DNA from 3 places in the Chryseobacterium sp. CCNWLW53 genome. Region 3 is predicted to be linked to each of the others. Evidence: riboswitches for the same ligand, from Rfam matches in the RefSeq annotation. Region 3 holds a riboswitch; each other region holds the start of a gene.
The links. Region 3 has a riboswitch for cobalamin ahead of metE (5-methyltetrahydropteroyltriglutamate--homocysteine S-methyltransferase). Riboswitches for the same ligand answer to the same signal wherever they lie in the genome.

Region 1: it holds a riboswitch for cobalamin, as region 3 does, so the genes downstream of both, V6R96_RS13000 (acyl-CoA thioesterase) here and metE (5-methyltetrahydropteroyltriglutamate--homocysteine S-methyltransferase) in region 3, are expected to answer to the same signal.
Region 2: it holds a riboswitch for cobalamin, as region 3 does, so the genes downstream of both, V6R96_RS12485 (TonB-dependent receptor domain-containing protein) here and metE (5-methyltetrahydropteroyltriglutamate--homocysteine S-methyltransferase) in region 3, are expected to answer to the same signal.

What each region holds. Positions count from the first base shown of each region.
Region 1 is NZ_JBAOJR010000003.1:833,003-843,729, forward strand. It holds gene V6R96_RS12950 (MarC family protein) at 1-128, shown strand, start outside; gene V6R96_RS12955 (hypothetical protein) at 134-328, shown strand; gene V6R96_RS12960 (chorismate-binding protein) at 516-1,481, opposite strand; gene V6R96_RS12965 (PaaI family thioesterase) at 1,679-2,110, opposite strand; gene V6R96_RS12970 (1-acyl-sn-glycerol-3-phosphate acyltransferase) at 2,212-2,814, opposite strand; gene V6R96_RS12975 (PspC domain-containing protein) at 3,125-4,843, opposite strand; gene V6R96_RS12980 (PadR family transcriptional regulator) at 4,855-5,184, opposite strand; gene V6R96_RS12985 (cytochrome P450) at 5,399-6,733, opposite strand; gene V6R96_RS12990 (FG-GAP repeat protein) at 6,847-7,527, shown strand; gene V6R96_RS12995 (HD domain-containing protein) at 7,538-8,128, shown strand; gene V6R96_RS13000 (acyl-CoA thioesterase) at 8,281-8,664, opposite strand; cobalamin riboswitch at 8,781-8,960, opposite strand; gene V6R96_RS13005 (hypothetical protein) at 9,013-9,810, opposite strand; gene V6R96_RS13010 (GEVED domain-containing protein) at 10,044-10,727, shown strand, end outside.
Region 2 is NZ_JBAOJR010000003.1:724,428-735,154, forward strand. It holds gene V6R96_RS12440 (cystathionine gamma-synthase) at 1-903, shown strand, start outside; gene V6R96_RS12445 (DUF4440 domain-containing protein) at 923-1,405, shown strand; gene V6R96_RS12450 (GNAT family N-acetyltransferase) at 1,410-1,871, shown strand; gene V6R96_RS12455 (DinB family protein) at 1,971-2,477, shown strand; gene V6R96_RS12460 (transposase) at 2,738-3,088, shown strand; gene V6R96_RS12465 (L-threonylcarbamoyladenylate synthase) at 3,374-3,922, shown strand; gene V6R96_RS12470 (nuclear transport factor 2 family protein) at 4,030-4,374, shown strand; gene V6R96_RS12475 (HD domain-containing protein) at 4,420-5,841, shown strand; gene V6R96_RS12480 (hypothetical protein) at 5,997-7,040, opposite strand; gene V6R96_RS12485 (TonB-dependent receptor domain-containing protein) at 7,054-8,895, opposite strand; cobalamin riboswitch at 8,926-9,101, opposite strand; gene V6R96_RS12490 (cytidine deaminase) at 9,435-9,917, opposite strand; gene namA (NADPH dehydrogenase NamA) at 10,016-10,727, shown strand, end outside.
Region 3 is NZ_JBAOJR010000002.1:689,204-699,930, forward strand. It holds gene V6R96_RS08115 (NADP-dependent oxidoreductase) at 1-107, shown strand, start outside; gene V6R96_RS08120 (KTSC domain-containing protein) at 374-820, opposite strand; gene V6R96_RS08125 (HNH endonuclease) at 978-1,991, opposite strand; gene V6R96_RS08130 (helix-turn-helix domain-containing protein) at 2,228-2,638, opposite strand; gene V6R96_RS08135 (SDR family NAD(P)-dependent oxidoreductase) at 2,864-3,631, shown strand; gene V6R96_RS08140 (NADP-dependent oxidoreductase) at 3,645-4,646, shown strand; gene metE (5-methyltetrahydropteroyltriglutamate--homocysteine S-methyltransferase) at 4,703-7,033, opposite strand; cobalamin riboswitch at 7,208-7,394, opposite strand; gene V6R96_RS08150 (Lrp/AsnC family transcriptional regulator) at 7,550-8,011, shown strand; gene V6R96_RS08155 (carboxymuconolactone decarboxylase family protein) at 8,070-8,534, opposite strand; gene V6R96_RS08160 (Lrp/AsnC family transcriptional regulator) at 8,640-9,086, shown strand; gene V6R96_RS08165 (hypothetical protein) at 9,177-9,941, opposite strand; gene V6R96_RS08170 (DUF2306 domain-containing protein) at 10,213-10,727, opposite strand, start outside.

The DNA.
Region 1 (10,727 bases), on a different contig from region 3:
AAAACAAAATGGGGGAAGCTACCCTGTCTATTCTTCAGAAGGTTTTCGGGATCATCCTTTTAGCTATTTCAATAAAATTATTTACCGCAAACTTTGCCCAATTGGTGCTGAACTATATTAATTTTTAAGAATCATGCAGAAGTTTTATAAAGTATTTCTAGTTGTGTTTATCGTTTTTATTGCCATCAATCTTTATGCATTGGACTGGCAGACGGATCTTTTATCGGAAGATAACCTGAAGTTTGTATTTTCAATCGCTTCAGCAGTTCTAGGTCTGATTTTGCTTTTTGTACTGGATACATGGAGTAGGATTGGAGCTAAGAAATAATTCAGAATTACATTATTCTATATAATAAAACCTCTTTCGTTGGAAGGAGGTTTTTTGTTTTGTTTCGAGAGAGGTACTTCGAGGTCTTCAGCTACCTACAATACTCTTCTTTATTTTAAATCCATTATATAAAATTTGGGTCTGTTACTGGTGACTGATGTTCCAGAAGTCCACTATTATCTGTATTTTAAAAAACCACCAGGTTCTTTAAAATGGCCTCCGATTTCAGTTCTGTTTCCCACCATTCTTTTTCCGGACTGCTCTGAGCCGTGATGCCGCCGCCTACAAATACGTGTACAGAATCTTTGTAAAGTCTTGCACATCGCAGGTTGACAAAATACATGATATTCTCCTCTGTTTCCACTTTAATGAAGCCGGAATACAGCTCGCGGGGAAATTTTTCAAGCTCCTGAATACTTTTTTTACAGAAATCCTTTGGAATTCCGCAGACTGCCGGAGTAGGATGGAGCTCATTGATGAGGCTGTCCAGATCTTCAGGCTTAATATGAGCTTTAAAATCTGTCCTTAGGTGTTTTATATTTCCGGAAATATGGTCGTAGGTCTCTGATATCTCAATATTGCCGGAATAGTTTTTAAGGGTATCCTGAATATAGGAAGTTACAGGTTTTTGCTCTTCAATTTCTTTTTCTGTCCATTCTTCGGATACAGGAAGAGTTCCCGCCAGGCTCATGGTTTCAAACTCATGGGTTGTTTTGTTAAATTTCCCCAGAGTCTCTGAAAAAGCCCCCATCCAGGCATGCTGCCCATTATTGAAGATATATCTGAATGCGTTTGGGTAGGATGTGCATAGTTTTTTAAAACTTTCTTTGAAATCTATCCCGTTAAAGTCTTTGAAGATCTTCCTTCTTGAATACACCAGTTTTGGAAGTTGATGATCTTTAATAACGCTAATGACCTGATGAAGTTTGCTAATATACTCCTCCTTGGTTTCTGCATTGAAAAAGCTTTCGTCTTTCAACAGGGTTTCATTGGTGATGTTGGACTGATCAAACTGTTCGGAAGCATGAGTAATATTGCCTTCAAAACTGATCTGCCTCAACAGGTCAAAGGAATGAAAACTCACAGATTCACCGTTTTGTTTCTGATCAGTTGAATATAATGTTTCGTTGAAAGGAAGTTTGAAATAAATCATGGGTTATGAATAGGTTTTGAAAATCACCACCCGGAAATACAGTAGGAAATTCCCAAGTTGATTTTCCTTTCAGCAAAGGTATTATTAGTCTTAAAACTGTCAAAATTAAAAGAGCTGTTTTTATGAAATATTTGTCATAAACGCATTAAAAAAGACCCAAATTTTTTGAGTCTTTTATTTTTTGTTGATGTTTTGAATTATCTCAGAAGAATATTGTTCGTCATCGTAGTATGATTGATCAGTACACCTTTTTCATCTCTGATCTCAATTTCAGAAACATGCATGGTTTTTCCCTTTCTGATGAAACGTGCTGTAGCTGTTACGACTCCATCTTTTTTACTTTTTAGGTGATTGGAATTGATATTGGTTCCCACCCCGTAATATTTGCTGCCGTCGATAAACATATTGGACAGGCTTGAACCTAAGGTTTCAGCAAGTACGCAGCTTGCCCCTCCGTGCAGGATTCCGAAAGGTTGATGTACCTTTGGCTGTACCGGCATTGTGGCAGTTAAAGTTTCATTTTCAACGTCAATATCGATGAACTGTATTTCAAGTGTTTTTGCTAATGTTATATTTTCTCCCCAGTTGTTTAAGAACGTAAGGAGCTCTTCTTTAGTCTGACCTTTCATTGTATAAGTGATGAATGATGATTGATAAATAATAAATAATGATTAAGAGAGTAAAGAGTAATTTCGTTAACTTCTAACTTCTAACTTCTAACTTCTAACTTCTAACTTCTAACTTCTTCTTCGTTGCCAGCTCCCATAATATTCGGGTTCCAGTTCGCAGGGATTTTAGGAACAATATCATATTTTACATAGTAATCCTGAATTTCTTCCATGATCTCGGAAAAAGGAACTGAAGCGATCCTTTCATAAGGTATGGTATAGCCTAAATACACGATATTTCTTTTGAAATCACCCGCCGCCAGAACAATCGGTACTTTTGCGGCCAATGCCATATGATAAAAACCTTTTCTCCACTTCGGAACCCAGCTTCTGGTTCCTTCAGGAGTAATCACAAGGCTGAAATCTTCTTTTTCGAACTGTCTGGCAACAAAATTCACCAGGTCATTTTTCTGGCTTCTGTCGATACCAATACCGCCAAGTCCTTTTACAAGACTTCCGTACCATGCTTTGGTGTGGGCATCTTTGATAATGATTTTTAAAGGTTTTTCTAAAGACCAGTAGGCAAGATTTCCTAACAGATATTCCATGTTGTGGGTATGGGGTGCTACCACAAGGATACATCGGTTCAGACTATTTACATCGCCCTGCAGAACGACTTTCCAGCCCAGCATCTTTAACATCAGTTTACCTATCAGTTTTTTCATATATCTTTAGATTAAAAACAAAAAAGTATAACCAAATTGGTTATACTTTACAAATATATTGAAATATTATCGCTCTTAAAACAAACCGCTGATTAAATCTACGATTTTCATAACAATTTCTAGTGCAACTTGTACCATGGTTAAGGTGTTTTTTAATGATTTGGTTAATTATTTTTAACTATACGAATGTATAACATTTTTTTAACATAGCGAACTAAATAATAATATTTTTTCTGATTTCTGAGAGAAGAAGAGTGTGAATTTCAAACGGTTGCCTTCCATTCACACCTTCTGCACTCTCTGAAGTTAATTATTTAGTTTGTATGGAAATTTCGTCTTTTCCGTCTTTGATTTTGATGTCCACGTTTTTGTTCATCTTTTTGATGCTGGACTTCATAGAATCAATTACCTGGTCTGCCTGGTTATTCGGAACTTTTTTCCCGTTGATGATAATGCTGTCTTTATCATTAGAGTTATATTCTATGGTAGAACCATTTACAGAAATCTTATTCTTTTCAATTCTGATATTACCGTTTTCGTCCTGATCCTGGTCGTCATCATTGAGGCCGTCTCCGTTCAGATCTCCGTCAAAATCCATTTTATCTTTTTTCAATGGAATTACTACTGCATTTTGAGGAACTACCAGCTCATAATCTACTCTGTAATGTCTGAATCTGTGCTCATACGGATATTTGATGTAGTTAGGAAGCATTACCTTGTTACCCACTATTTCTACAGGAACATTAATCTGAACCGGAACATTATAGCCATTTCCTTCTTTTTTGATGATCAGGTAAGGTGTTTTTACCTCAGGCTTTCTTGTTACTTCTACATATACATAATCTTCTTTGTAAACTGTTTTTTTATCAGAATAAATATCATCGTCATAGGCTGTGAAGTTCTGAGGAATATTCACCTGTTTCAAATCTACATAAAGGGTATCCGATGTAGTATTGATGGCAATATTCTCGGTATCTTCCTTACTTCCTTTATAGATCAGGTTTTTCTTAGCCATGCTTACTCCGAAATAAGTTCCAAGACCTATCAGTAAAAGAAACAGTCCTCCGATTACCCATCCGATATTTCTAAGTTTAGTCTTCGGTGAGAATATTTTGATGCTTAACAAACTGAAAAGGATAGTAGGAATTAAACATCCGATGATCATGATAGCGACCAATACTTTATCCAGACCGTTGTCATCCATATAGAATCTCATCTCATTAGCTCCTGGGAAATCTGCATCCATACCAAATAATCCAAAGATCACAAATATACCGATGATGCTTCCAATAGCCATCAATACAAAGATTGCTCCTACAAAGTATTTCAGAATATTCCAGATACCGCTGCCTGCATTGTCAATGTAAGGTTTGGATTCGTTGTACATTTCCCCGACTCTCTGAGTAGATTCATTGGCAAACTGAACCAATTTATTAGACTCATTCTTAAGATTGTCGAAGTTCATAGGCTTTCCCTTCATTTTCAGGAAATCTGCTGCTGTTTCTGCTTTTGGAAGTACGATCCAGAGAATTACATACAGAAGTCCAATCAGCGAAGAGGAGATAGCTGCTGTGAAGATCCCCAGTACAAAAATCCCCAGCCAGATAGCTCTCATTGCTGTAATGTCCATTCCTACATAGTGAGCAAGTCCAGCACATACCCCAGCGATCTTTTGTCTTTCAGGATCACGGAACAGCTGTTTTTTGTCTGTATATTCCGTTCCTGACTGAGTTGTTTTTTTAGTATTTTTCTCAGAAAAATAAGCCTCTTCCTGCTCTTCAATTTTTTCCGGAGTTCCGATCTGAGCAATTACTTTTTCTACATCAGAATCATTTACAACTTCACGTTTTCCTAAAGAATCTCTGAAGATTTCTACCATTCTTATTTCTATATCATGCATTACCTCCTCCTCTTCTGAAGCATCCAGTGAGCTTCTCAGTGCATTCAGGTAATCGCTGAGCTTTATATATGCGTGTTCTTCTATAGTGAAAGAAAAACCTGCGAGTCCTATTGAGAGTGTCTTGTTCATAGCTTTGTTTTTTAAATTTTTTGAGTAATTTGGTTTACTGATGTTGTCAGCTCTGCCCAGGTATTTTGAAGTTCGTCCAAGAAAAGCTTGCCTTTTTCTGTAATCTGGTAGTATTTTCTTGGTGGTCCTCCTGTAGATTCTTCCCATCTGTAGGAAAGGAACTCGCCATTTTTCAGTCTTGTAAGGAGAGGATAGAGGGTTCCTTCCACTACATCCAGTTTTCCTTTTTTAAGTTCATCGATAAGGTCGGAAACATACATTTCACGATGGTTGATGAGACTTAAAATACAGAATTCCAGAATTCCTTTGCGCATTTGCGCTTTGGTATTTTCAGTATTCATCTTTAATAAGTTTTGTTAATTAGTTATAGTTTCAGAATAATGTTCCTAGCTAGATGAACCTATTCCGATTTTACATTACAAAGATATGTAATTAAAATGGTAATATGCAATACAAAGTAGTGAAAAAATATAAATAAATTATGTAACTAGTTGAAAATCAAATAAATTATTTTATTGATGATTTTTAGATATGAGAATTTTAAAGAAAATCAGATCAAATTTTACTAATTTTTCCTTTTAAGCTGGTAGGTCTTAAAGTAACAAGAGCTTTTTTCTTCAATGCTTTCTGATAGGATATAAAACTGAATTTTTTGTAGAATTTACGGATGATAAGAGCCATTTCCATAATGGCAAAGTGTTCACCAATACAAAGCCTGGGCCCGGAACCAAAAGGGTAGTAAGCGAAATTTTTGGCATTTTCATCATCAAAACGCTCCGGAATGAAAGAGTTCGGGTCTGTCCAATATTTAGGATTTCTGTGAAGACCGGTGATATATAGTATGATTAAAGTATCTTTCGGCCAGGAATATTCTTTAAAATGATCATTTTCCAAAGCCTGACGATCAATAGCCCAGGCTGGAGAATGCAGCCGCATAGCTTCTTTGATGATATTTGAAGTAAAAGATTTTTTCATTAAGCTTTCAGACGTAAAAACCATTTCCCCCTCGTCTGCAATCTCTTTTTTTAATTTTTCCTCAGCTTCAGGATTCTGACTGATTTCAAAAAAGATAAAGCTTAACGCATTAGCGGTTGTTTCGTGACCGGCGATGAAAAGGATAAGCATTTCATCGACCAATTGCTCATCAGACATCGGAAGTTGCGTATCTTCATATCGTGTTTGGATAAGCATGTTCAGCAAATCATCTTTCTCTTCTCCTGAACTTTTCCGTTTATCCAAAACTCCTTGAATAATAGCTTTTGACCTTTCGCTTTTTTCAATAGTTTTGTCTATAATGCCCAAAACTTTTAAAATTTTAGAATAAAAAGGCAGGCGAACCTCTTTGGCGAAAACTTCCTGAACTTCTGTAATGATTTTACCCAGTTCTTTCACCTGGGTTTCACCAATATCAGAGCTGAAAAGAGTTTTTGCGACAATATTAAAAGCGAGCTTATGAAAGAAATCATAAAGATCTATATCCTGCCCAGGCTGGAATGAATGAAAAGCTTTATCAATTTCCTCTCCCATAATTGAAACCAGGTTGGTGATTTTCGTTTTGCTGAAACCAGGTTGGATCAGCCTTCTCTGTTTCAGCCAGTCTTTTCCGTTATTCGTGAGCAAACCGTTTCCCAGGTACTTTCCTAAAGTAATGGATTGGATCTCAGATTTGTAATAGTTTTTATGATTTTGCTTTAAAATATATTCTGTGAATTCTTTATCCTGAGAAAAAATAAAGTTCTTATTGGTGAAATTGGTTTTGATATAGTAGTTATCTCCTGCAATTTTGTGGTTTCCGGTAATAACCTCTAACGGATTTTTTATTCCTTTAAATAAAGAATACAGCTTTCTTGTTCCTTTAATTTCCGTTGGATAATTGAATTCTGGAGACATATTACAGATATTTCCATTAAAAATACAACTAATCTTTTATATAAAATAGCTTTCAGCCAAAACCCCTATTTTTGCATAGAATTTGTTGAAAAACTAATGCATAAAAATCACCCATGATCAATACAACCACATTATACAGGTCGCTGTCAGCATTGATACTGCTTGGACCTCTTTGTTTCGGGCAATATCGTTTTGCCATCGAAGATGCATCCAGGAAATATAACGCAGAGGTTACTGTTGAAGAATGTCAGGCTGATGCCTGTAGAAATAACGCTGCTATCATATTGTTCAGTAAAAGCGGAGAGAAGCTACAGACTCTTGCTTCCGGAGATTTTGTCATGTATTTTGAAAAAGAGGCGAAACCGTCAAGCACCAGTGTAACAACACTAACCCACGGAATGGTCCATGATGATCCTGTGGTTTTTGGAGATTTCAATTTTGACGGGACGGAAGATGTAGCCATAAGAAACGGCAGTGGCGGAAACTATGGCAGTGCTTCTTTTGATGTGTATGTATTTAATTCCACAAAGAAAAAATTTGTTCTGAGTAAAGAACTTACTGAAATTGCCAGCGCCTATCAGGGAATGTTTGATGTAGATTCCAAACGAAAACGATTGACCACTTATGCCAGATCCGGCGCATCTCTACATTACACCTACGAATATCAGGTGATTCCCAACAAAGGATTGGATCTGGTTTACGAAAAAATCAGTGATTTCAGTGATGAAAAAACGAAAGTGACTGTTAGAGAAAAGATTAATAATAAATGGATCGTTAGAAAATCATCCAAATAATAAAAAAGAAATGAAAATACAAAAGGAGATCGATTTTATCCTGGCAGTTGATGCCCTGAAAAACGTACAGAGAAGAAATTACAATGCCGATGATTCCAGAAGGGAAAATACGGCCGAACACTCATGGCAGATCATTATTTTGGCGCAGATCCTTTATCCGTATGCTAAAAACCGTGCAGATATTGATCTTTTAAGGGTCATAAGAATGCTTTCCATTCATGATTTAGTGGAAATAGAAGCAGGAGATACTTTCCTTTTTGATGAACGGGCGATGGTAGGAAAATTCGAAAGGGAAAAGATTTCAGCGCAGAAAATCTTTGGAATCCTTGATGAACCTTTGCGTACCGAGTTCTTTGAATTATGGCTTGAATTTGAGGAAGAAAAAACGCCGGACGCTATTTTTGCCTGCGCCATTGACCGTATCATGCCGTTTATCTTAAATTCACACACTTCAGGAAGAAGCTGGACGGAAGCCGGTGTGACTGAAAAGCAGATCAGAAACATGCTGGAAAATGCTATTAGGAGGGCATCGGATGAGATGGGAGAGGCCTTTGAGACATTACTGATCAGAAGCTTGGATACTGACAAGGTTGTTCGGTAGATTTATCGCAAAAAAAATTAAAATTAAAACTGCTGTTTTTTTAAGATAAACAAGAGCGTTTCACTTATCAGAATAATACAATTTTACAAATACAATTTTTTTTTACCTTATAAAGGGTTTCGGGCGGCCAAAGGCCGCCCGAAACTTATTCTTTACATTATTCTTATCGGTTTTTTAAACTCATCAATCGCTACAAAAGTGAAATCACCCACAATGGCTCTTTCTCTTTCATACGAGTACATTTGCTCCGTATAGATTTCTACATTCACTTTCATGCTAGTTTTTCCGACATAGTCAACTTTTCCGATCAGCTCTACAATGGTTCCTGCAGGGATAGGCTTTTTAAAATCGATCTTATCGCTGCTTACAGTTACCACTCTTTTTCTTGCAAAACGGGTTGCAGTGATAAAAGCTACTTCATCCATCAGCTGCATGGCAGTACCTCCGAAAAGAGTGTCATAATGATTGGTAGTGTTGGGAAAAACCGCTTTAAAAATTCTGGTCTCGGATGCTGCAATTCTTTCTTCTGTAGTCATATTTCATTATTAATTAATGCGAAATGAAATAATATCAAAATAACAGAACAGTGACAGGAATCATGGAGAATCCCTGAAGCAGTCCATCAGATCAATAAACTTCAAATCGCGAAAGTTTCTTGTTTAAAGAAATAGGCAGGTCTCCTGACTTGTAACATCTTTTATCTCCTTCCCGTGCCCTGCACAGTGGATCCTTGATAAAGACTTCAGTTACTTACAGTTGCGCGACAGTCCGTGATTTTCACACGGTTCCCTTTTAATCTGCGTTAAGCAGAACCAATTTCTGTGATGAATTAGCGTTAAACTTTTTCAGGGCAAAAATAAGAATATTACTGTGAAAAACGACAATTATTCCGGACTATTGTAAATAATCTGGCTCATTACCTTTCCTTCCTTGATGGTCCAAAGTGTGACATATCTGTTTTCACCAGAGCCATTGATCATATAAAGATAGATGTGATCATTGTCAAGAGCCGTTACTCCGACATTATTGAAATCCATGGTAGGCTGGAACATATTTTTAATAGCTTCCCTTACAAAAACAGAACCTCTTCCCGGCTGTTGTACTCTGATGGACTTAATCTCTGTCATCCCTTCCGGAAGCCCGTCTTTAATTCCCCATGGTTTTACTTTATCTATAGTAAGGATCTTTCCATCCGTATCTTTTTCCTGCTTTCTGTAACCGGCATTGGACGGATAAACGTCAATAACCACCTTGGTTCTTTGTGAAGTCGGTATTTTTGGATTGCTGTTGTCTGTGAAGATTAGTGATTTCCCGTTCTTGGATTTAGAAGGTGTAAACTGAGGAAGCTGGTCGATAAAGGCAATACGCCCTTTATTTACCATTCCTTCCTTCTCAAGATTCTCATATCTTACAAAAGGTTTTTCCTCATCCTGCTTTTCAGGATATTTAATCCATACCCATTCCGTTTCTCCGGGTGCAGGTTTTACATAAACAAATACATCCCCTTTACGCATCCGGATCTTGTCTACGATTTTTCTGTAGTCATCCTTATGGACGCGCACGTTGGCGTAGCCTTCTTCAGCTTTTACAACACCAAAAGGAACCTTATTCTGTCCCTTAACAAATGCCAAAGAAAAAAGGCTGAAAGCGGAGAGGTACAATGCTTTGTTTATGGAAATCATTTGATGAAAATTTTTGATCCCTCAAATATATAAATTAAATGTTTTTTTGATCCGTAAAATATAACAGTATTTGATTAAAATGATCAATATGTTCTAAAAAAGTTATTATCTGATCAAAAAATAATAATTTTTTTTGTGTAAAACGTTTCAGATGGAGTATTTATTAATTAAAATTTAATAATATGTAAATAATTTAAATTATTTTTCAAACGAAAATCCATAAACAAATAAATATGATCAAAAAGCTACTTTTTATGCTTCTGCTTTTTTCAGGTGCAGTACAATTTCAGGCAGCCAGTAGAATAGACAATATGTGCGCAGAATCTGCCTTTACTGTTCCGATGAATTTAGCAGCTTCCAATATTAGTTTTACTTCTGCACATATCACCTGGGATCCTATACCCGGAGCTACAGGCTATACCGTGAAATGGAGGGCCTCAACATCTGCGGTATGGCTCTCGATGAATATTCCTGCCGGGGCCACTTCTGCTGATCTGGATAATCTCACACCCTGTCTGGGACATATGGTTCAGGTGATTGATAATGCGTCCGGAGATATATCCTTTCCGTTAACCTTCTATACCCATCTTAATTACTGCAGATCCACTTCTACTAATTTGGGAGCATTGTATTTATCGAACGTTACGATAACTCCTTCCGGGGGACTTCCGGCAATGGTAAGTGCTTCATCGATGTCAAACCATACGGATTTTCGTATGGACTTACCCCGCCGCATACAGCTTGGGGTGGGTAGTGTAAATAATGTTTTATCGGTAACACCCAGTTGGGCAGCAGTACCGGGGACATCTTATGTAAAAGCGTGGATAGATTTTAATGCGAACGCCATTTTTGAAGCTTCGGAAATGATCGTTTCTACTATTGTAGATTCTACAAATCCTAAAGCTTTTATATTTAAT
Region 2 (10,727 bases), on a different contig from region 3:
TGTGTTTTGAAACTACTGAATCCGGGTGATGAGGTAGTAGCGGTAGATGACCTTTACGGAGGTACTTACAGAATGTTTACAAGACTTTTCGAAAAATATCAGCTTAAATTTACTTTCGTGAACTTTGATGATGTTTCGAAGATTGCTGATGTAATCACGGACAAAACAAAACTGATCTGGGTAGAAACCCCTACCAATCCTTTGATGAAGCTGGTAGACATCAAAGCGGTAGTGGAAATGGCAAAAGGAAAAGATATCCTGGTTGCTGTGGACAATACTTTTGCAACACCATATATTCAGAGACCTATTGATCTGGGAGCAGATATCGTTATGCACTCGGCTACAAAATATTTAGGCGGACATTCAGATGTTATCGCCGGAGCACTGATCGCAAAAGATGCTGAACTGGGAGAGAAGCTTCACTTTATTCAGTTTGCGAGCGGTGGTATTTTAGGACCTCACGATTCTTACCTTGTTTTAAGAGGAATCAAAACATTAGCATTAAGAATGCAACGTCATTCAGACAACGGACTTGCTGTAGCGAAGTACCTTGAAACGCATCCTGCAGTAGATAAAGTAATTTATCCGGGACTGGAATCTCATCCTCAATATGAGCTTGCCAAATCCCAAATGAAAGAATCAGGAGGAATGGTTTCTTTTACGTTCAAATCCGGGAAAAAAGAAGATGCTGTAAAATTCCTTGAGAAAGTAAGAGTGTTTACTCTGGCTGAATCTTTAGGAGGGGTAGAGTCTTTAGCGAATCACCCTGCATTGATGACGCACGCTTCCATTCCTGCCGATAAACGTGAAGAATTAGGTATTACAGACGACTTAGTTCGTTTGAGTGTGGGTATCGAAGATGCAGAAGATCTGATTGCAGATCTTGAGAAAGCTTTCTCTTAACACTTTAAAATAAAATATAATGAGAAAGATTCAGTTTTTTTTGATCTTAAGTTTTGTCAGTCAGATGGTATACTCACAGGTAAAAACTACCGACGAATTGTATAAGACAGCTAAAAAGCTGGACAGTCTGGTATTTGATGTCGGATTTAATAAATGTGATCTTTCTCATTATAAATCTATAGTCAGTAAGGATCTGGAATTTTATCACGATAAAGGAGGAATTACTTCCGGTGAGCCTGCTTTTACCGCTTCTATTAAAAACAATATCTGTGGTAACCGAAACAAAGTAAAGCGTGATCTCGTGCCTAATAGTATGAAAGTCTATCCTTTATACAACAATAATGTTCTGTACGCTTTCATAGAAGAAGGAGAACATGAATTTTTCGAATTTTCCAATGGCAAATGGAATCAGGGGAGTAGGGCGAAATTTACTATTTTGTGGATTCTGGAAGATAAGCAGTGGAAGATGAAAAGGGTATTGAGCTACGATCATCATTTATAATTATATGAAAAACACCAGAAAGGCAACCTTTGAAGATGTGAATCAATTGGCAGAATTATTTGACCAATACAGAGTCTTTTATCACAAAGAATCTGATATTCCTGCAGCGGAACATTTTCTCAGAGATAGAATAGAAAACAAAGATTCCGAAATTTTTGTGGCAGAAGAAGACGGAAAACTAACAGGATTTGTTCAGCTGTATCCAATATTTTCATCCACAAGAATGCAGCGATACTGGCTGTTGAATGACCTTTATGTTAATGAAAACCATAGAGGCAAAGGCTATTCCAAAGAGCTGATCGAAGAAGCCAAAGGGTTGTGCAGATCATCCAATGCCTGCGGAGTTCTCCTGGAAACAGGAAAAAACAACGATGTGGGAAACCAGTTGTATCCCGCCTGCGGATTTGAACTCTATGACTCTGTGAATTTTTATGAATGGACGAACAGGGGAATGGAACAAAAGTAAATTGTGAATGATCAATAGTCAATTGTGAATTTCACTTTACATATCATTCATCAATTATAATTTATCACTTATCATTAATAACTTATAACTCGAAAAAGCATGTCTGATTTTCAAAAATACGTACAAAGATATCTGGACCAGATTCCTTCAGAGGACTGGATCGGAGAATTAAAATTATCAGGAGAAAAAACAGTAGAAATATATGCAGCCCTTACAGAAGGACAGTCTCTTTTTGCCTATGCAGACGGAAAATGGACCCTGAAAGAACTTTTACTCCACCTGTCTGATGCCGAAAGAATATTTCAGTACAGAATTCTGGCTTTTGCCAGAGGAGAAAAAGCCCAATTGCCCGGCTTTGATGAAGAAGAATATGCTGCGGCCTCTTTTGCCAATAACAGATCATTGGAATCCCTGCTGGAAGAATACAAACTTGTAAGAAAGTCTTCACAAATCCTCATTGAAACCCTTGAATCCGGTATTTTAAATAATACAGGCATAGCTAATGGAAATAAACTGGCTGTGGAAACAATCGGGAAACTGATCGTGGGACACAATTATCATCATTTAAATATTATTAAAGAGAGGTATTTGCCAGGCTTGAAATAGGGTTTGGGATTTGTAGAATGAACAATCAGGAACAAAGAGATAAGATCTATGATCCATGATAATTCGTGAATGATATTTAAATTCAATAGGAACGGGCTTTAGCCTGTTTTTTTTGGATAATCAGTCAAATATGACTTTAGCCAAAATATAGATTAAAAAATATTATTTTTGGTTAAAACAACACAAATGTCATTTATTAAAATTTATATTCATCTTGTTTTTCCACAAAAAACAGAGTTCCACATCTGGATACATTTGATTTGAGGGTTAAAGTCTGGAAACATATCAAGGAAAATGCTTCTCAAAAAGGAATTTATTTAGATATGGTTAACGGCTATTCAGATCATTGCCATTGTCTGATTTCACTAGGATCAGGTCAGAATATGGAAAAAATAGTACAATTGCTAAAGGGAGAATCTTCTTTTTGGATTAATAAAAATCAACTTACTCGGGAAAAATTTTCATGGCAGGATGAATATTTTGCCGTTTCTGTTTCGGAGTCAAAGGTTGAGACTGTGAGAGAATATATTAAGAATCAGGAGAAACATCATCAGAGAAAAAGTTTTAGAGAAGAATATCAGGAATTTCTTGAAAGGGATAATTTCTTATAGGTTTTGGCTAAAGCCAAATGTTATGGAACCTTATTTTAAACGGGCTAAAGCCCGTCCCTATTGAATTTTTGTATACATATTTTGTCAAAAGCTTGTACATTACTTTTAAGAGACCAATATATTCAATAGAAATGGGCTTTAGCCCATTCAACAAAAGAAGACCTATTATTCAGGTTTTAGCCCAATTTAAAACATTCATCTAAACAAAAACATTTATCCCATATTTTTTGGCCGGACCTTCCCGTTTTTTTACCTTTATCCACGGGTTTAGTACCCTTTTAAATTATGGAAAACATTATCGAAATATTAAAATCCGGCGGAACGATTCTTTACCCTACAGATACCATTTGGGGAATAGGTTGCGACGCCACCAATATAGAAGCTGTCAATAAGATTTTTGACATCAAAAAAAGGGAAAAAAACAAATCCATGATCATTCTGGTGGAATCTGAAAAGAGACTTCAGGATCTTGTGGATGTTCCGGAAATGGCTTGGGAAATTATTGACCTAAGCGAAAAACCGGTCACCATTGTTTATGAAAATCCACGCGGGCTTCCGAAAGAACTCCTTGCTGAAGACGGAAGCATAGGAATAAGGCTGGTAAAAACTGATTTCTGTAAAAAACTGATCACCAAGCTAAACAGACCTTTGGTTTCCACTTCCGCCAATTTCAGTGGGGATAAAAGTCCTTTGAAGTTTTCCGATATTTCTCCGGAAATAATTAAGCTGGTAGATTACGCGGTAGAGGAAGACAGAGAAAAAGTTTCAAAATATTCGGGTTCTTCCGTGATAAAAATATGGAGTGATAACAGAATTAAGGTTCTTCGTGAGTAAAAATTCTATAATAATTCCTTCATTTTAAAATCTTGTCCATGTATATCGGCAGGATTTCTTTTTTTTAATTTCTATCTTTGCATTCTTCAACTGATAAAAGAAGTGCCATGAACCACCAAAATTTTGCTGAAGAATGGATCCGTGCCTGGAATTCTCATGATCTTGAAAATATACTGTCTCATTATGCCGAAGATATAGAGGTGACAACACCAATTATTGCCTTGGCTACAGGAGGAAAAGAGAATACATTGAGGGGAAAAGAAGCGGTCCGTAAATACTGGAGAAAAGCACTGGACAAATTTCCCGATTTGCATTTTGAATTAATAAGATCAACAGCAGGCGTCAATTCGGTGGCATTGTTCTACAAATCTATTATGGACAAACATGCTGTGGAAGTCATGTTTTTTGACGGTGGAGGAAAAATTAATAGAATGTATGCCCATTATGATTAATGGAAAAGATACATTGACAGAAAAAAGACGATCTATTTATTAACGATGAAAATTAATCTTACCCAAAATAAAAATTTAAAACTATTTAAGATCATTGCCGATGCTGCGGAAAAGAATAATCAATCCGTATACATTGTCGGTGGTTATGTCCGTGACCTCCTGATGAAGAGGACTGCATCTACAGATATAGATTTTGTGACGGAGCAAAGCGGTATTGAGCTTGCCCAGACTGTTGCGAATGATATTGATCCTAAATTAAAAGTTTCTGTCTTCAAAACGTACGGAACAGCCATGATCAAATACAAAGATCTTGAGCTTGAATTTGTTGGAGCCAGAAAAGAAAGTTATACCGAGAATAGCCGAAAACCTGAAGTAGAAGGCGGGACACTTGAAGATGATCAGAAAAGAAGAGATTTTACCATCAATGCCATGGCGATTTCTTTAAATAAAACTAATTTCGGAGAACTGATAGACCCTTTCAATGGTGTTGAAGATCTGGAAAAAGGAATTTTGAGAACTCCTTTGGAACCGGCACAAACCTATTCTGATGATCCATTGAGGATGATGAGAGCCGTTCGTTTTGCTTCAACGTTAAATTTTGTCATTGAAGAAAAATCGCTGAACGCTATAAAACAGGAAGCAGAAAGAATCAAGATCGTTTCTATGGAAAGGATCATGGTTGAATTCAATAAAATTATGATGTCCAAAAAACCTTCTGTAGGATTGGGATTAATGGAAGAAACAGGCCTTTTAAAGCTGATCATTCCCGAATTGATTGAGCTGAAAGGAGTAGAAGAAGTAGAAGGGCAGACCCATAAAGACAATTTCTACCATACCTTAGAAGTGGTGGACAATATTTCTCAAAATACAGATAATCTTTGGTTACGCTGGTCCGCTTTGCTGCATGATGTAGGTAAAGCGCCAACCAAAAAATTTGTTGAAGGAACAGGATGGACTTTCCATGGTCACGAGTTTTTAGGCTCAAAAATGGTGAAGACTCTTTTCCACCGACTAAAACAGCCGTTGGGAAGCGATATGAAATATGTTCAGAAAATGGTAAAGCTTTCATCCCGCCCAATTGCCCTGATCACCGATGATGCTTCAGACTCTGCATTGAGAAGACTTTTATTTGATGCCGGCGAAGACCTGGAAGATCTGTTTACCTTGTGTAAAGCAGATATTACCACCAAAAACTCCAAAAAGCAGGACAGATTCAAGAAGAATTTTGAGTATGTAGCAGTGAAGATCAAAGAAGTGGAGGAGAAAGATCAGGTGCGCAATTTCCAGCCGCCAATCACAGGAGAAGAGATTATGCAGATGTTTGGTCTTAAACCCGGAAAAGAGATTGGAATCCTTAAAGAAAAAGTAAAAGAAGCCATTTTGGAAGGTGAGATTCCCAATGATAAGGAAGAAGCTGAAAAGTTTGTGATTGCAGAAGCTGAGAAGCTGGGATTGAAGTGTAATTAAACTTAAATATAAAAAAGGCTTCGGCGGGACTTTGTCCCGCCGAAGCCTTTTTATCAGTAAAAACAAAATCAGGCCGCTTCGGAGAAGCGGCCTGAAAAAAAACACAAATGATGAAAAAAAATAAAATTTATAAATAATACCGAAGTATTAATATCTTAGTTTGCATAGACTGAATTTGAGCCTATACCCGTTGTAAATGATCTGATGATAGCTCCTGAAGTATTGTAAACTACAATTTTGCTGGCCTGGGTAAATCCATTGGAATCCGAAGTGAAAATTTTGTCATTGATCACGCTGAATCCGTATAAAGCAGAATACGCATCAACACTATTTGCTACAGTAAACAGCGGCGATGTAGGTGCTGTTGTAGCGCTCATATCCATCTTGTAAACGTTTTTCCCAGAAGTGAAATAAAACTTACCATTGGCAATTTCAAGATTCGTAGCGTTAGCAATACCTGTTAAAGTAGTTGTTTTTGTAATGCTTCCTGTGCTTGAGATCTCGTAGATATAAGAATCTGCTGTTCCCGCAGCAATAGCATATACATTCTGATTACTTGAAATGATCTTGTTGATATTTCCTGCCGGTAACGTAATCGTAGACTGAACATTGTTGGTAGAAGTATTGATGTAAGAGATCTTATTTCCAAAGCCAAATGAAGCATTCTGGACAAAGATATTGTTTCCGGCTTCTACAATTCTTTCAGCAGCATCTGTGAAAGTGATTTTTTTGATGAAAGAACGGTCTGAAACTTTATAGATGCTTACATACTTGGCACCTAAATATTTATCGTTTGTTACATAAATATTGTTGTTGGCAAAAGCCATATATCGCGGAGAATTAAGTTCAGCGGTAATCTCGCCATTCGCCTTAAAATTGTAACGGTTTGCGATTTGGATCTTATTAGAATTATTCAATAACAGATAAGCATTTTCACCATTGAAAGCAACCATTTGTAAAACATCACCTAGTTTTGCTCCTCCGTTATTAAGGGTAAAAACATTATCCTGTTTAAGGTTTAGGTCTGCACTTACAAACGTTACGTCACCTTCAGGTTTTCCGAAAGTACCTTCATTAGCAATTAGAAAGCCATTGCCATAGAATATTTCCTGCTCATCATTATTATCACTGCTACAAGACACGATGCCTAAAAGGAGTGTAAAAGCAAAAAGAAGAGGTAGAAGTTTGTTCAGTTTCATAATATTTTTAAGTTTAAAAATTAATAGTTGCATACATACTGTAATTCCTTTTCGGCATCGGATACAAAGATACCGTCTGATAAACCGTATTGGTAACATTGTTCACTTTAAATCCCAAAGTGTATTTCTTGAAAAGTGAGGCCGAAATTCCTGTATTTAAAATAAAATAAGGATCAATAGCTGTAGACCTTTGCTCATCCGTAGTCGTATAGGTAAGACCGTTGAAAAGTCCCTGTGCGTATAGCTTAAGGAATGAATAGCCATACTCAATATTTCCGACAGCTTTATGGATCGGAACATACATCATCTGCATTTCAGTATTCTTGTTGACAGATTTCGAATATGTGTACCCTGCATCCAGCTTCAGAGCATGTTTCCCGAATTTTTTGTTCCATTTAACCTGTGATTCCAATCCGTAAGATTCAACTTTATACGTATTCACAGGTGCCCAGTATCCATAAGGTGTAGGAAGCCAGTTGATGAGGTTTTTGATGTCCATATAATAAGGACTCAATGTAATTTTAAAATCTCCTAAGCTGAACTCATGGCTCATGTCAATATTCGTGGATGTTTCAGGAAGCAAATTCAGATTTCCTCCCGGCTGCCAGTAAAGATCATTAAAAGAAGGATATCTGAAGTTTCTTGAAAAACTAGCTCCCATATGATACCATTGTAAAGCATCCCATTTTCCCGAAAAAGAATACAGAAGCGGAGAAGAGATATCTTCCACAAAATCCTTCTTGATCCCGGCTTCAAAACGAAGCTCCTTCGTGGTAAAATACCTGATTAAGCCGGATAGGGAACCTACATTTCTGCTGATGACTCCAATTCCGGATTGATAACCTTCCCCTTTATTCACCTGAAATTCCCCGATAGCATTGATGTTGATCTTTGGAGTGATGAAATAGTTGAAATCATTTTTGAAAATATAATTCTTTCCTTCTGCACCGCTTGCTTTAGGCTGGTTAAGATCCGAAAAATACTGGAAATTATCTTCCGTATAAGCTGCTTTTAAGCTGTTTGAAAGATTACTTTTATTGATATCCCATGCGATCAGGCTTCTTAAAGTCTGCGCGTTATATTTTGTTCTGTTTCCGATTTGTTCAAAAACAGGATAATGCTGTGATGCATCGAACATCTGGTTCTGCCATGAAATAGTCTGGTGATTAGCAATTTTATAAGAAGCTCCGATGTTAACTGAAGTATTGTAATATCTGCCGTTAACATTATAAAATCCCGTACTTCCTACAACAAATTCAGGAACTTTATAATCATTCTGACTCGTTAAATAGCTCCCGGAAACCTTAACGCTTAATTTATCATTGCTGAATGAAGCCTGCAGAAAATTATTATAAGTATCAAAAGAGCCCGCCTCCGAATAAACAGAACCTTTGAAGCCCCTGTTGAAATCCAAAATATTATTTAAATGAATACTTCCTCCAATAGCTCCGCTGCCATAAACAACACTTCCGCCACCCGCTTTTATATCAATCTGATCATATCCGAAAAGTGGAATATTATTCACATCTCCCTGCCCCAAAAAGCTGGAATTTATGTTGATTCCGTTCCACACAAAAGCAGTCTGCTGAGCTGTTGTTCCCCTGAATGAAGGAGAAGAAACCGCCCCACGGCCATTTTCTTTCACATAAATAGAAGACTGAAAGCGTAAAAGTTCAGAAAGATTGGCTGAGTTTTTCTCGAGATCTTTTGGAGTGATCGTACGTACCGGATGGAAAAGCTTTACCTTGCTCATCTGGCTGTCGAAAATATAAATGGTGTCAACCGCCTTCTCCTGTCCGAAGAGAAAGCTGCCGTAAGACGAACAAAGTAGTAATAAAGACCTTTTTATATCCATACTATTTTACTTTTCCTCCGAAAGTAATACGTTTTTAGTTATAATTTTGGCAGGTCTCCTGACTTTCGCTTTCTGCACCTTCCCGTCTGAACAGTGGTTTTTTACAGAAATCTTATTGCGATTTACAGTTGCGGGGACAGTCTGGGAGTTACACCCAATTCCCTATTATTTCCAAAATGCTGGAAACCAAAATTTTTGCAAAGATAACTTTTTAAAATTATTGCGCAAAAAAGACAAAAAGTCAATTGTGAGTGGTCAATTGTGAATAGTGAATGGTGAATAGTGAATTTTGCTTCGCAGGGAAATTTTTAAAAAGTATAAATGATTATTAATGAACATGACACTACAAAATTGAAAATAATCCTTAAATTAACAATTCACTTGTAAAATAAAATTGACCATTGACAAAAGTATGGTATTTGAAATCTTGATTCTTGGTTCTTGGTTTTTGATTCTTAAAACTTTAATTCACCATTCACTTGCGAAGCAAAACTCACTATTCACATCAACCAAAATTCACTATTCGCAAAATTTCACCTTTACAAAAACGATGAATCAAAATAGAAAGGCAGCAAATCCTTAATAGAATGAACCTTTACCACTTCATCATTCATGCTTGAAAAATAAAGGATGATGTTTTCGTTCTGTTTCGTTTCATATTCTATCAGGCTTTGCCTGCAGGCTCCACAAGGTGGAATCGGAGGATTTTTCTCATGAAATTCCTTAGGCCCCCCAACGACAAAGATCTTTTTCACCTTGACATCCGGAAAATTGGCTGCCACCCAGAAAAGAGTCGTTCTTTCTGCACATAACCCCGATGGATAGGCTGCATTCTCCTGGTTGTTACCGGAATAAATTTCACCGTTTTCCAGTAAGACAGCACATCCTACAAGGAAATTCGAATAGGGCGCATAAGCATTTTCACGGGCTTGTATTGCTCTTTCAAATAAGGTTTTTTCTATATCGTTCAGTTCACTGCTGTTTTTAAAATGCTCGTAACTGATCTGTATGTCTTTTTTCATATATTAGTAAGACTAAAAAGGGGGCCAAATTTACTTCTTTTTCATCACTTCGACAATGTTTTTTTTATTCATCATTAAATTGAAAATCAAAAAGTAAAATGTTATACACACCAGTAAAATTTAGAAATATAGAATTGAAAAATAGATGGGTAATGTCTCCCATGTGTATGTATTCATGCGAAAATGGATTGGCTAATGATTTCCATTTTGTACACTACGGAAGCAGATCTCAGGGCGGAACCGGACTTATCATGGTTGAAGCCACCGGAGTAGAGCCTCGTGGAAGAATTACCAACCACTGTATGGGTATCTGGAATGATAAACAGGCAGAAGAACTTAAGAAAATTGTTGATTTTGTCCATTCCCGTTCAGAAAGTAAAATAGGGATCCAGCTTGCCCACGCCGGAAGAAAAGGTTCCACATGGAATAACCTGCAGATTCCTGTTGAAGAAGGTTGGGAAACCGTTGCACCTAGTCCTATTCCTTATCATCCTACTGAAAGGATTCCGCATGTTCTGACTGCTGACGAGATTAAGGAACAGGTACAGAATTTTAAAGAAGCAGCAAAAAGAGCTGTAAAAGCCGGTTTTGATATGATAGAAATTCACGGTGCACACGGATACCTTATCCACCAGTTTTTATCACCGCTTTCCAATATCAGGACAGATGAATATGGCGGAAGCTTTGAAAACAGGATCCGTTTTCTTTTGGAAATTGTTGACGCTGTTAACTTAGAACTGGACGAAAATACAGCCCTTTTCGTAAGAATTTCCGGAACCGAATATGCCGAAAACGGATGGAATATCACCG
Region 3 (10,727 bases):
CCCTGATTCCTCATATCCATCGAACTTTTTCTTTTGAGGAAATGGCTAAAGCCCATCTGGAAATGGAAACAAAAAGGGTAGTAGGTAAAATAGTGGTCACACTATAAAACTGAAAGTATCTTTTCGGGAGTCCGGATCTCAATTAATTAAAGCGCATTAGATTTCTGATGCGCTTTACGTTTCCTTAATCAAATCAATCTTTGATTGATTCCTTCTTTGCATCCTTCTTATGAAGTATAATAATTAATCCTTTGCGTCAAAAAAATCCTGAAAGTATACATTTCAAAAAGATGATCGTTTAATTTCTTTAATCATAAAAAAAGGCTTCCAGAATGAACTGAAAGCCTTCGCTTATTTATTGTTATACAGAAAATTAATCTGCCATAGCTTCGCCAGCCTTTCTGTAGATAAAACTACCGTAGATATGTCTTCTTGCAAAACGGCTTGGAGAATCGGAATTCACCATTTTAATATATGTATTTTTCGGAACTCCAAGGTATTCATACATGTTTCCATTCAGGTGTTGAACTTTCAAAACTGCTTTTTCAAGGTAAAAATCCTGAATATTGGATTTTGTAATCGTTTCAGTATATTCTTCCTTATATTTTTCCTGTGTTTCCGGGTTGATGCTCACCAGAAAGTGATAGGCTTCAATGATAGACTTGCTTTTTTCCTCTGCTTCCAACTTTCCGGCTTCGTCATTGGCAAATTTATCAGGATGCGTATCTTTCATTGTATTCCTGTAAATGGTCTTTAATTCCTTTAAAGTAACGGTTTTATCAACTTCAAGAAGCTTTCTGTATTCGCCTAATTTTTTCATAACTGTAGAATCCTTATTTCGGGGTGCAAAATTAAGGTTTTTAATTGAGAAACTGTAAGTTTTTGATTAGTAATTTGTTTTGAAGGCAATCGGTTGGAATAAATTACATAAAGAACTAAAATAAATATTATACTATCGGTATAATCTTGTGGCCGTTTTATATATCAAAAACATTTTCAAAATGGTGTTTAAGGGAATCTTGATTTGGATAATCTTCACTTCTCTTAGGCAAATTAATTTTTACTCCATGTAATTTAGCATAATATTCATCGTTAATTATTTTGTTGCTAACTTGAATAAGATAATTATTAGGATTAATACTAATTAGTCCCAAATCAAATAACGTATGAATATCTGAGCGTAATAAAAGCCCATTAGGTATTTTATCAGTATCGGAGCCTCTAAAAGAATATATATGCGCTGCTTCTAACATTTCTACAATTTCACAATTTGTTACGGCACATTTTTTATTATAAGTATCAATAAGTTTTTTCCTAAACAGTTTTTGACCTCTCCTCGCATGAATTTGAATAGCAATTTTTTTTCTGTCGTCTTGAATATTATTTAAATTAAAATATTCTATTTCATTTTCATTAATTGTAGAGTTCAAATAATTTTTAATTTGAAGATGTTGTGAGTGTTTTGTCAATTTTAGATTATATAGACATAGACTCAATGATGTTTTAATATGATTTTCTAATTCGACTTCGTTTTCTAACTTGTAATAAAAATCTTTTGGATTTTCATACACATTATTATATTTGGTTTTTTCACTTCCTCCGTCAATGTCTAAAATCGGAATATATTTTCCTTTTTTTCTAACCACAATATTTAAACTTCTAGAATTAGTTTTTGATTCTGCACAACCAACTACAGCTCCTTTCCCTAGTTTATCAAAGCAAATCGCAACATATATTCCGTCCGATACTTTTTGCCCTGGAGGAAGAATGCAAACATGAGTTATATTTGGAAAATTAGCAGCTCCCTTAGATATTTCTACTGTAAAATCAATACCTTCAAATTTTTTATACCTTTTATGCAGTTCATCTTTTAAATTACTAAGAGCAATTTTAACATCATGTAGAATCGGATTGTCAGTTCTAATAGCAGAACCTTTGATTATAGGATTTTTTTGACGAAATTCGCAAATTTGATTAAAATATTTAGTCATTCATTTTTTTGTCTAAACTAAATTTTTTTTTAATTAATAGCAAATGCTATGAATATTATCAATTAATTGCGTTTAATGCGATTATTTATTAGAAAGAAAGTTGGGATTTAAGAATAGTAGATTTATAGTTAATGATTCTTCAGTTTCTCGTCCGCTATATTAACAGGCAATTCTTAGATCATCCGCCAACGTGATCAGCACAGGAGCCTCAAGTTGTACATGAAATCCTCCGAAGCTTATAGTCCACTCAGCCCCTTAATATGTTTATTTATAAAAGCTTCTTTATCCTTTTTTACTTCTTTTAACATCATTTTCTGGTCTTCCGGAATGTCAGAATATTTTTCGGCCCATAGATTAACTTCAATCAGGACAGGGAGTAGATCAATACCTTTTTGGGTGAGTTTGTATAACACTTTAGCCTTACTTTCCGGATGGTCCAGTTTGATGATGAGCTTGTTTTCTTCCAGCATGAGAAGGCGGGAAGCCAGAATATTGGTTGCTATTTTTTCTTCGGATTTTAAGAAATCTCCATAAGTGCACTGTTTGGCATACATCAAGTCTCTTATAATAAGCAGTGACCATTTATCTCCCCAGATATCCAGTGAGCAGCTGATAGGACAATCTGATCTCTTTTTTGAAATTGACATAAAATAAATTTAATAATTAAAAAAAAATAACTTGCATTTTAAAAGTTATTGTATAAATTTGTACTTGTAAAATGCAAGCGAATTTAACAAATTAATTTTACAATACAATGAAAAATACTCTTTTTAACTCTTATAGTAATATCCATTTAGATCGAAACAATCTTCTGATAATAAGAAGAGCAGATCGTCTGACAAAAAGAGGGGTTTCATTTTAAATAGAGTATCATGGAATTAAAAGGAAAAACAATTCTGATAACAGGAGGAGCTTCAGGAATAGGGCTGGAAGCAGCGAAGCAGTTTTTAAAAATAGGTGCGAAGGTTATTATTACAGGCAGAAGTAAGGATAAACTTGATGCTGCAAAAAAACAGTTTCCAAATCTCATTGCCATCCAAAGTGATGTATCTGTTGCTGAAGATGCTAAACTACTTTTTGATAAAGTTTCAGAAATGGGTGGGATTGATATTTTGTACAACAATGCCGGCGTTGGTGCGGCGCCCATCAATTTGGGAATTCCCACCGAAAAACATATCGAAAATGCTGTATACGAAATGGAAGTTAATTATTTAGGGGTAATACGTTTAAATAATCTTTTTCTGGAGATGCTGAAATCAAGAAAAGAAAGTGCTATTATCAATACCACTTCCATCCTGAGCTATGTACCGTCATTTCTTGAAGCTACCTATTCGGCTTCTAAAACGGCGCTGGCATTTTACACCCAATCACTCAGAGAACATTTACGGATTATCGATAGCAAAATCAGGATATTTGAATTACTTCCTCCGGTTGTGGATACGGAAATGACTGCCGCAAGGAAAGATAAGAAAATGACACCGGAAGAACTCGTAAAAGGTTTGATTTTAGGATTACAGAAAGATCAATATACAATTCGGATAGGTGATACAAAACTGGTTTATTTTCTGCACAGATTTTTTCCTAAATTCACATTTGGTTTAGTAAACCCTAAGAGATCAGAACAATACCTTAAACCATAAATAAGCTCAAATTATGAAATCATACGGTATCAATCGTTATAAAAAAGACAGTGCGCTTCAACTTATCGATCTGCCTGAACCCGTTGTCAAAGAAAATGAGGTTTTAGTTCAGATTTATGCAGCAAGTGTCAATCTCCTGGATTCTAAAATAAAAAGCGGTGAATTTAAACTCATTTTACCTTATAAAATGCCGTTGATTTTAGGTCATGATGTGGCAGGAGTCATCACAAAAGTAGGTTCAAAAGTAAAAAGCTTTAAAGTAGGGGATGAGATTTATGCAAGGGTAGCAGATTTTCATATAGGGACTTTTACAGAATTTATTTCTATTAATGAAAAGGATGTGGCTTTAAAACCTAAAAACCTGACAATGGAAGAGGCGGCCTCAATTCCTTTGGTGGGTTTAACGGCTTGGCAGGCTTTGATTGAGAAATCTAATGTTCAGGCCGGTCAGAAAGTTTTTATTCAGGCCGGATCCGGTGGTGTAGGGACTTTTGCTATACAGCTGGCAAAATATCTAGGGGCAACGGTTGCTACTACTGCCAGTGAAAAAAGCTTCGAACTTTTGAAGAGCCTTGGTGCAGATGTACTAATCGATTATAAAACACAAAATTTTGAAGATATTCTGATGGATTATGATGCAGTGCTGAATAGCCAGGACAGCAAAACCCTGGAAAAATCATTCAATATCCTGAAATCAAAAGGAAAAATTATTTCAATTTCCGGTCCGCCAACACCTGCATTTGCAGATGAACTTAACCTGCCTTGGTATATAAAATTGGTGACAAAATTGTTGAGCCGTAAAATCAGAAAAAAGGCGGATAAGCAAAATATTAATTATTCTTTTCTTTTCATGAAAGCTGATGGAAAGCAATTAGCAGAAATTACAAAATTGATAGAAGCAGGAAAAATAAAACCTGTCATCGACAAAGTTTTTTCGTTCGAAAATACAAATGAAGCAGTGAAATATGTAGAAAGTGGCCGTGCAAAAGGAAAAGTAGTCATAAAGATGCTATAATTTTTTTGAGCAAAACAAAAAAAAGCAGGAGCTTAAAAACTCCTGCACAAATCCTATTATTTAACTAAATTTCCTTCTTTATCAAAAGTTTCTGCTGCTTCTTTTGAAGCTTCCACCATGGCAATCAACGCCTTTTCTGTTTCATCCCAATGGCGGGTTTTCAAACCACAGTCAGGGTTTACCCAAAGCTGCTGTGCTGGAATAACGGCTTGCGCTTTTTTCAGCAATTCAACCATTTCTTCTTTTGACGGAACCCTGGGTGAATGAATATCGTAAACCCCCGGACCAATCTCATTCGGATATTTGAAATCTGCGAAAGCATTCAACAGTTCCATCTGGCTTCTGGAGCATTCTATCGTAATCACATCGGCATCCATATCGGCAATATTCTCGATGATATCATTAAATTCAGAATAGCACATATGCGTATGAATCTGTGTTGCATTCTCCACACCGGAAGATGAAATCCTGAAGGCTTCTACAGCCCATTCAAGATATTGCTGCCAATCGGATCTCCTGAGCGGAAGCCCTTCTCTGATAGCCGGTTCATCAATCTGTATGATTCTGATCCCTGCTTTTTCCAGATCATTCACCTCATCACGGATTGCCAGTGCAATCTGTTTACAGGTAAGAGAACGAGGCTGGTCATCACGTACAAAAGACCATTGAAGAATCGTTACGGGGCCGGTCAACATTCCTTTTACCCATTTTTGAGTTAAAGATTGGGCATATTGGGACCAGTAAACCGTCATTGGATGCGGACGGTGAACGTCACCATAAATCACCGGAGGTTTTACGCATCGGCTGCCGTAGCTTTGAACCCATCCGTTTTGAGTAAAAGCAAATCCGGAAAGCTGTTCCCCGAAATATTCTACCATATCATTTCGCTCAAATTCTCCGTGAACCAGCACATCAATACCTATCTCTTCCTGCCAGCGGATGGTTCTTTCTGTCTCTTTTTTAAGAAGATCATCATATTGTTCAGCGGTCAGTTCCCCTTTTTTAAATTTTGATCTCCATGTCCTTACTTCCTTAGTTTGAGGAAAAGAGCCAATCGTTGTCGTAGGAAATAAGGGAAGCTGTAGAACTTTTTGCTGCTCTTCTTTCCTTATGCTGAACGGGCTGTTTCTCTTTGCATCATCTTCAGTTGTTACATCCGTACGGTCTTTTACTTCCTGATTGTGGATCAAAGCTGAGATTTTACGGGTGTCAATTGCTTTTTTATTTTCGGCATACTGTTGCAGAGCCTGGTAATCTGCCTTTCCGGAAGCAAGCTTTTTCAAGGTAACAATTTCATCAACTTTTTGTTTGGCAAAAGCCATCCATTGCTTAATTTCAGGAGATAATGTTTCTTCATTCGTCTCCAATTCAAGATCAAAAGGAGAGTGAAGCAGAGAACATGAAGGGGCAATAAAAACCCTGTCTGAACCAATGGTGCTGACCGCTTTTTCTATAAAGCCTAAAGATCTTTCAAAATTATTTTTCCAGATGTTCCGTCCATCTACAATACCTAAGGATAGACTCAATGTTTGAGGAATGGTACGTAAAACTTCATCCAGCTGTTCAGGACATCGTACCAGATCGATATGCAGGACATCTACAGGAAGTGAAGCTGCTAATGAAAGGTTGTCTTTTAAACCTTCAAAATAAGTAGCAAGAATAAATGTAAGATTCGGGAACTGTTTTCTGATTTCAGCATAAACAGATGGGTAGATTTCTCTTGCTTTTTCAGTAAGATCCAGACCTAAAAAAGGTTCATCAAGCTGAATCCATGTGGCACCATGGTTTTCCAGTTCTTTTAAAATTTCGATATATACCGGAAGCAGATTTTCTATGAGGTCCAGTTTATCAAACCCGTCTTCTTTCTCTTTTCCCAGAAGAAGATAGGTAAGAGGGCCTAAGATCACAGGCTTGGCATTTATTCCGGCTTCTTTTGCGCTGATGAATTCACTGATGATCTTTTTGGAAAATAATCCGAACTGCTGGTTCTTCTGAAATTCAGGAACGATATAATGGTAATTGGTATCAAACCATTTTGTCATTTCCATGGCGGTAATGTCGAGGCCGTCTTTCTGGTAGCCTCTTGCCATGCCAAAATATAGATCAAGCTCAGAATTGGATGCTCTTGAGGCAATTTCTTTATAGCGTTCGGGAATTGCTCCCACAGCTAGAGTCATGTCCAAAACCTGATCATAATAAGAAAAGTCATTGCAGGGAATAAGGTCAATTCCTGCTTCCTGCTGCATTTTCCAGTTCTGCCGGCTAATGGTTTTCCCGGTTTCCAGTAATTCGTTTAATGATGTTTTGCCTGACCAATACTGTTCGCAGGCTTTTTTGAGTTCTCTGTGGCGGCCAATACGCGGGCTGCCAAGAATGTGCGTTTGCATGTTTTTAAACTTTTAATTAGACAATTAGGATTTTAAAGGCTCTTTTAGATGCTCCGCAATGCTGTTTGGAAAGAATTTTAGGATATAAATGGATACAGTGAGGACGTAATTTCCCGGTAATGCAGGGACGTTCAAAGTATCATCTATATGAGCTGAAGCTTCAGACCGCGAAAGCATTGTCAATTCAGAATAGGCAGGTCTCCTGACTTGTAACAGTTTTTATCATCCTTCCCGCTTCTGGCAGTGGATATACTTGGATAAAAACCTTTGTCGTGTTACTTACAGTTGCGCGACAGCTCGTGATTCTCACACGATTCCCTATTAATCTACGTTATGTAAAACCTATTCTGTTTGATGAAGTATGTTAAAGAACAAAATCTATGTCAAAGGTATTGATTAAAGTGAATTGATTGGTTAATTTGTAAAAATTAGGAATATTATTTTGTTTTGGTCTTATTTTAAAGTTAAAAATTCTGTAAATTTGAAAAACATAAACCTCAAAAAGAATATTATTCTGTGGAAAGACTTGACGAAAGGGATCTTCAATTGCTCAGAATCCTGCAAAAGAATGCTAAATTGACTGTAAAAGAGATTGCAAAAGAAGTCAATCTTTCACCTTCACCTGTTTTCGAACGGATGAAAAGACTTGAGCAGGAAGGATATATCAAGCATTATGCAGCTGTACTGGAAGCAGAAAAGCTGAACCGCGGGTTTACTGTTTTTTGCCAGATTAAACTTAAAATCCATGACCGTTCTGTAGGAAATCAGTTTGTTGAAGATATCTTACAGATTGATGAAATTGCTGAATGCTATAATATTTCAGGAGATTTCGATTTTCTCCTGAAAGTTCAGGTAAGAGATATGAAACATTACCAGGACTTTGTGTTCAATACGCTGGGTTCATTAGATTCTATAGGAAGTGCACACAGCACTTTTGTGATGGCCGAGGTTAAAAATATTCACGGAGTAAGTATTTAAAAATAAAAGCAGCACCCATAGGATACTGCCATTATAATTTTTTAAATCATTACATTTTTCAATCTTTAAATAAAATTAACTGCTCCATTCTCACTACTGCATTTTGTTGATATTCTTCAGTCAGATTAAATATTTTCCCCAGTTTTTGGGAAGCACTGATAAAACTGATAAAGGTGCAGAGCTCCGAAATTTCTTTTTCGGAAAAGAATTCTCTCAACATGCTGAAATGGCTCTTGAGTATGGAACGGTGATCTTTAGAGAATAGCTCTGCGAAGCTTACAGTTACGGAAATTTTAAGATCTGACTGGCTGAAATCGGGTCTTCCGCCTTTTACCATGCAGTATTCACAGCCATTGCCAAATGCAAGTGTTCTTCGGATCTGTTCCAGTAAATCAGAGTCTAAACTTGTATTTTTAAAGAAAGTCTCTTCAAGTCTGTTCCAGTGGTATAGTATTTCAGGGTTATGGCCAATAAGTTTTTCAAATGGTGTATTTCCATTGTCTGAAAATTCAATTGTTGTCATATTTTTTTATGTCAAATTTCTGTCAAATTCATGTAGTTATAAAATGGATTTAATGGTTAAATTTTATAATTTTGATTATTTCTACTGATTTAATCTAAAAATACAATGAAAATAGTTTTAGACGATTTTGATTATAAAATCTTACGGTTACTGACTGAAAATTCCAGGTTAAGTTATGCTGAAATAGGGCGTAACATCTCCCTTTCTCAGTCTGCTACAAAAGAGAGAGTACAGAACCTTACCGATACCGGTGTTATCAAAAGTTTTACAGCAGATATTGATTATGGCCGTCTCGGATATAGCCTGAGAGTCATTATTCATCTGAAGTTTAAAAATGATGAGTTTAAAATATTTATTGACCACCTGAAACACTTCCCCGAGATCATCAGCTGTAAAAGAATCACAGGAGAATACTGTCTCATTGCTGAATGTGTGTTAAAAGACAGTGCCCACCTTGAACATATTATTGACAGGCTGTTAAAATTTGGAATTCCTTCCACATCAGTACAGCTGTCTGAAATAAAAGCGAATCATTTTTTTCAGGCTCAATAAGAGAAATTTCTTACGGAAACAAAAAAAAGCACCCGAAAACGAATGCTGACTGATTTTTAAATCATTAAATTTTTCAATCTTTAAATAAAATTATGGCTCATCACAGTCCTGTTTCAGCTTGGTAAAGATCTTATCAAACTTTTCATAGAGCGCTCCCTCATCATTAGGATCTGGTCTGAAACTGCCGTTGGCACAGTTGTAGAAGCCGAAACCAATTAATTGAATCAGTGCATAATCATCTTTCTTCGGATCGTTGAATTGAGCCTTGAACCTATCTATTACAGATTGTGGATCAGCATTATCTTTGCTTTTGGTTTCAACAAAGTTTTTCCAAACGGTGTACATTTTCTGTTTGTCCGGAGAAGAAACAGCATCAATATATTGTTTGCAGGTATTGTAATATTTGCTATTTTTAAGTGATGCAGGATCAGAGTAGGCGATAAGCTCTTCTTTTTTCAGTTGATATTCATTTTCAAAAGTCTGAATGGTTTCCTGGTGAAGCTTTTTCCAGTCGGGAAGATTAATAACTTTAAGGTTATACAGCTGGCTTTTCTTTTCCTGATACTGTTTTTCCAATTGTTGCAGATAAATGTTTTTATTTTTTCGGATATCTTCAAGATCCGAAAGTTTAAAGACCGCATGATTGTCGAACAAACCACTGTTGAATTGATATAGGAGCTTATAAATCCCGTCTATTTCCTCTTTTTTATATTTTCCAGGATCAAAATATCCTTTATTATCGCAGTTGAAAGTCTGGTAAGGGTAGAGTACCAGATTGTTGTTCTTACTGCTTGTTTTCTGTCCGAAGACTGCTGCAGAAAGAGCCAATGAAAGTGTAAAAAGTAATTTTTTCATATATTTTGTTATAAGCTTTATTCGGAAATATTCTGAACCTGAGTTTAATCTAGAGATTTTATTATGTTTTTTAATTTTAAAATAATAGTTTTGACATAAATTAATATCTATGGACTCGGGCTTTGTTTTTTTTATTTTTACTTTACTGATCCTGGCTGGATTATCTTATCTGGTGATGCGGTTTTTTAACCGTTGGACATCAAAATCTCAGCACAGAATAGTCTTGAATGGTTTGATCTTCATTGTGTCCTATGCATTGTTGCTGTTTATCTCATTTATTATTTTGACGATGAACGTAAGTTTTGAGAGATAATGCTTGGCTTCTGATAATAAAATAAGCTGCTGCAAGATTGAGAATCAGGGAAACCCAGACATTCAGTCCATAAAACAGCTCATAATCATGCAGATTTTCCTGATAGAACAGATTCTTTATAATCCTGAAAGTGATAGCTGTGGTGGTAACTGCATAGCTTAGGATCATATATTTTTTGTGCCCTGCAATATTCCCTTTTTTAATGAAGAGAACGGCAGCAATCGTAAAATAAGCCCAGAGAATATCCTGAAGCATAAACCCTGTAATCCCGATGATTCCACCATTTGAAAATAATCCCAATACAAAACATGCCGGAACATTGATGATCAGAATATTGTAAACATAAATCTTTCCTATCCATCTGTGAAGTGCTGTGTTTTCACTTAAAAACCGGTTTGAAAACTGAGTGAGTCCAGCCAATAAACAAAGCGTGACTGAAAAAATGTGAATGTAAAAAAATGTTATCCAATAGG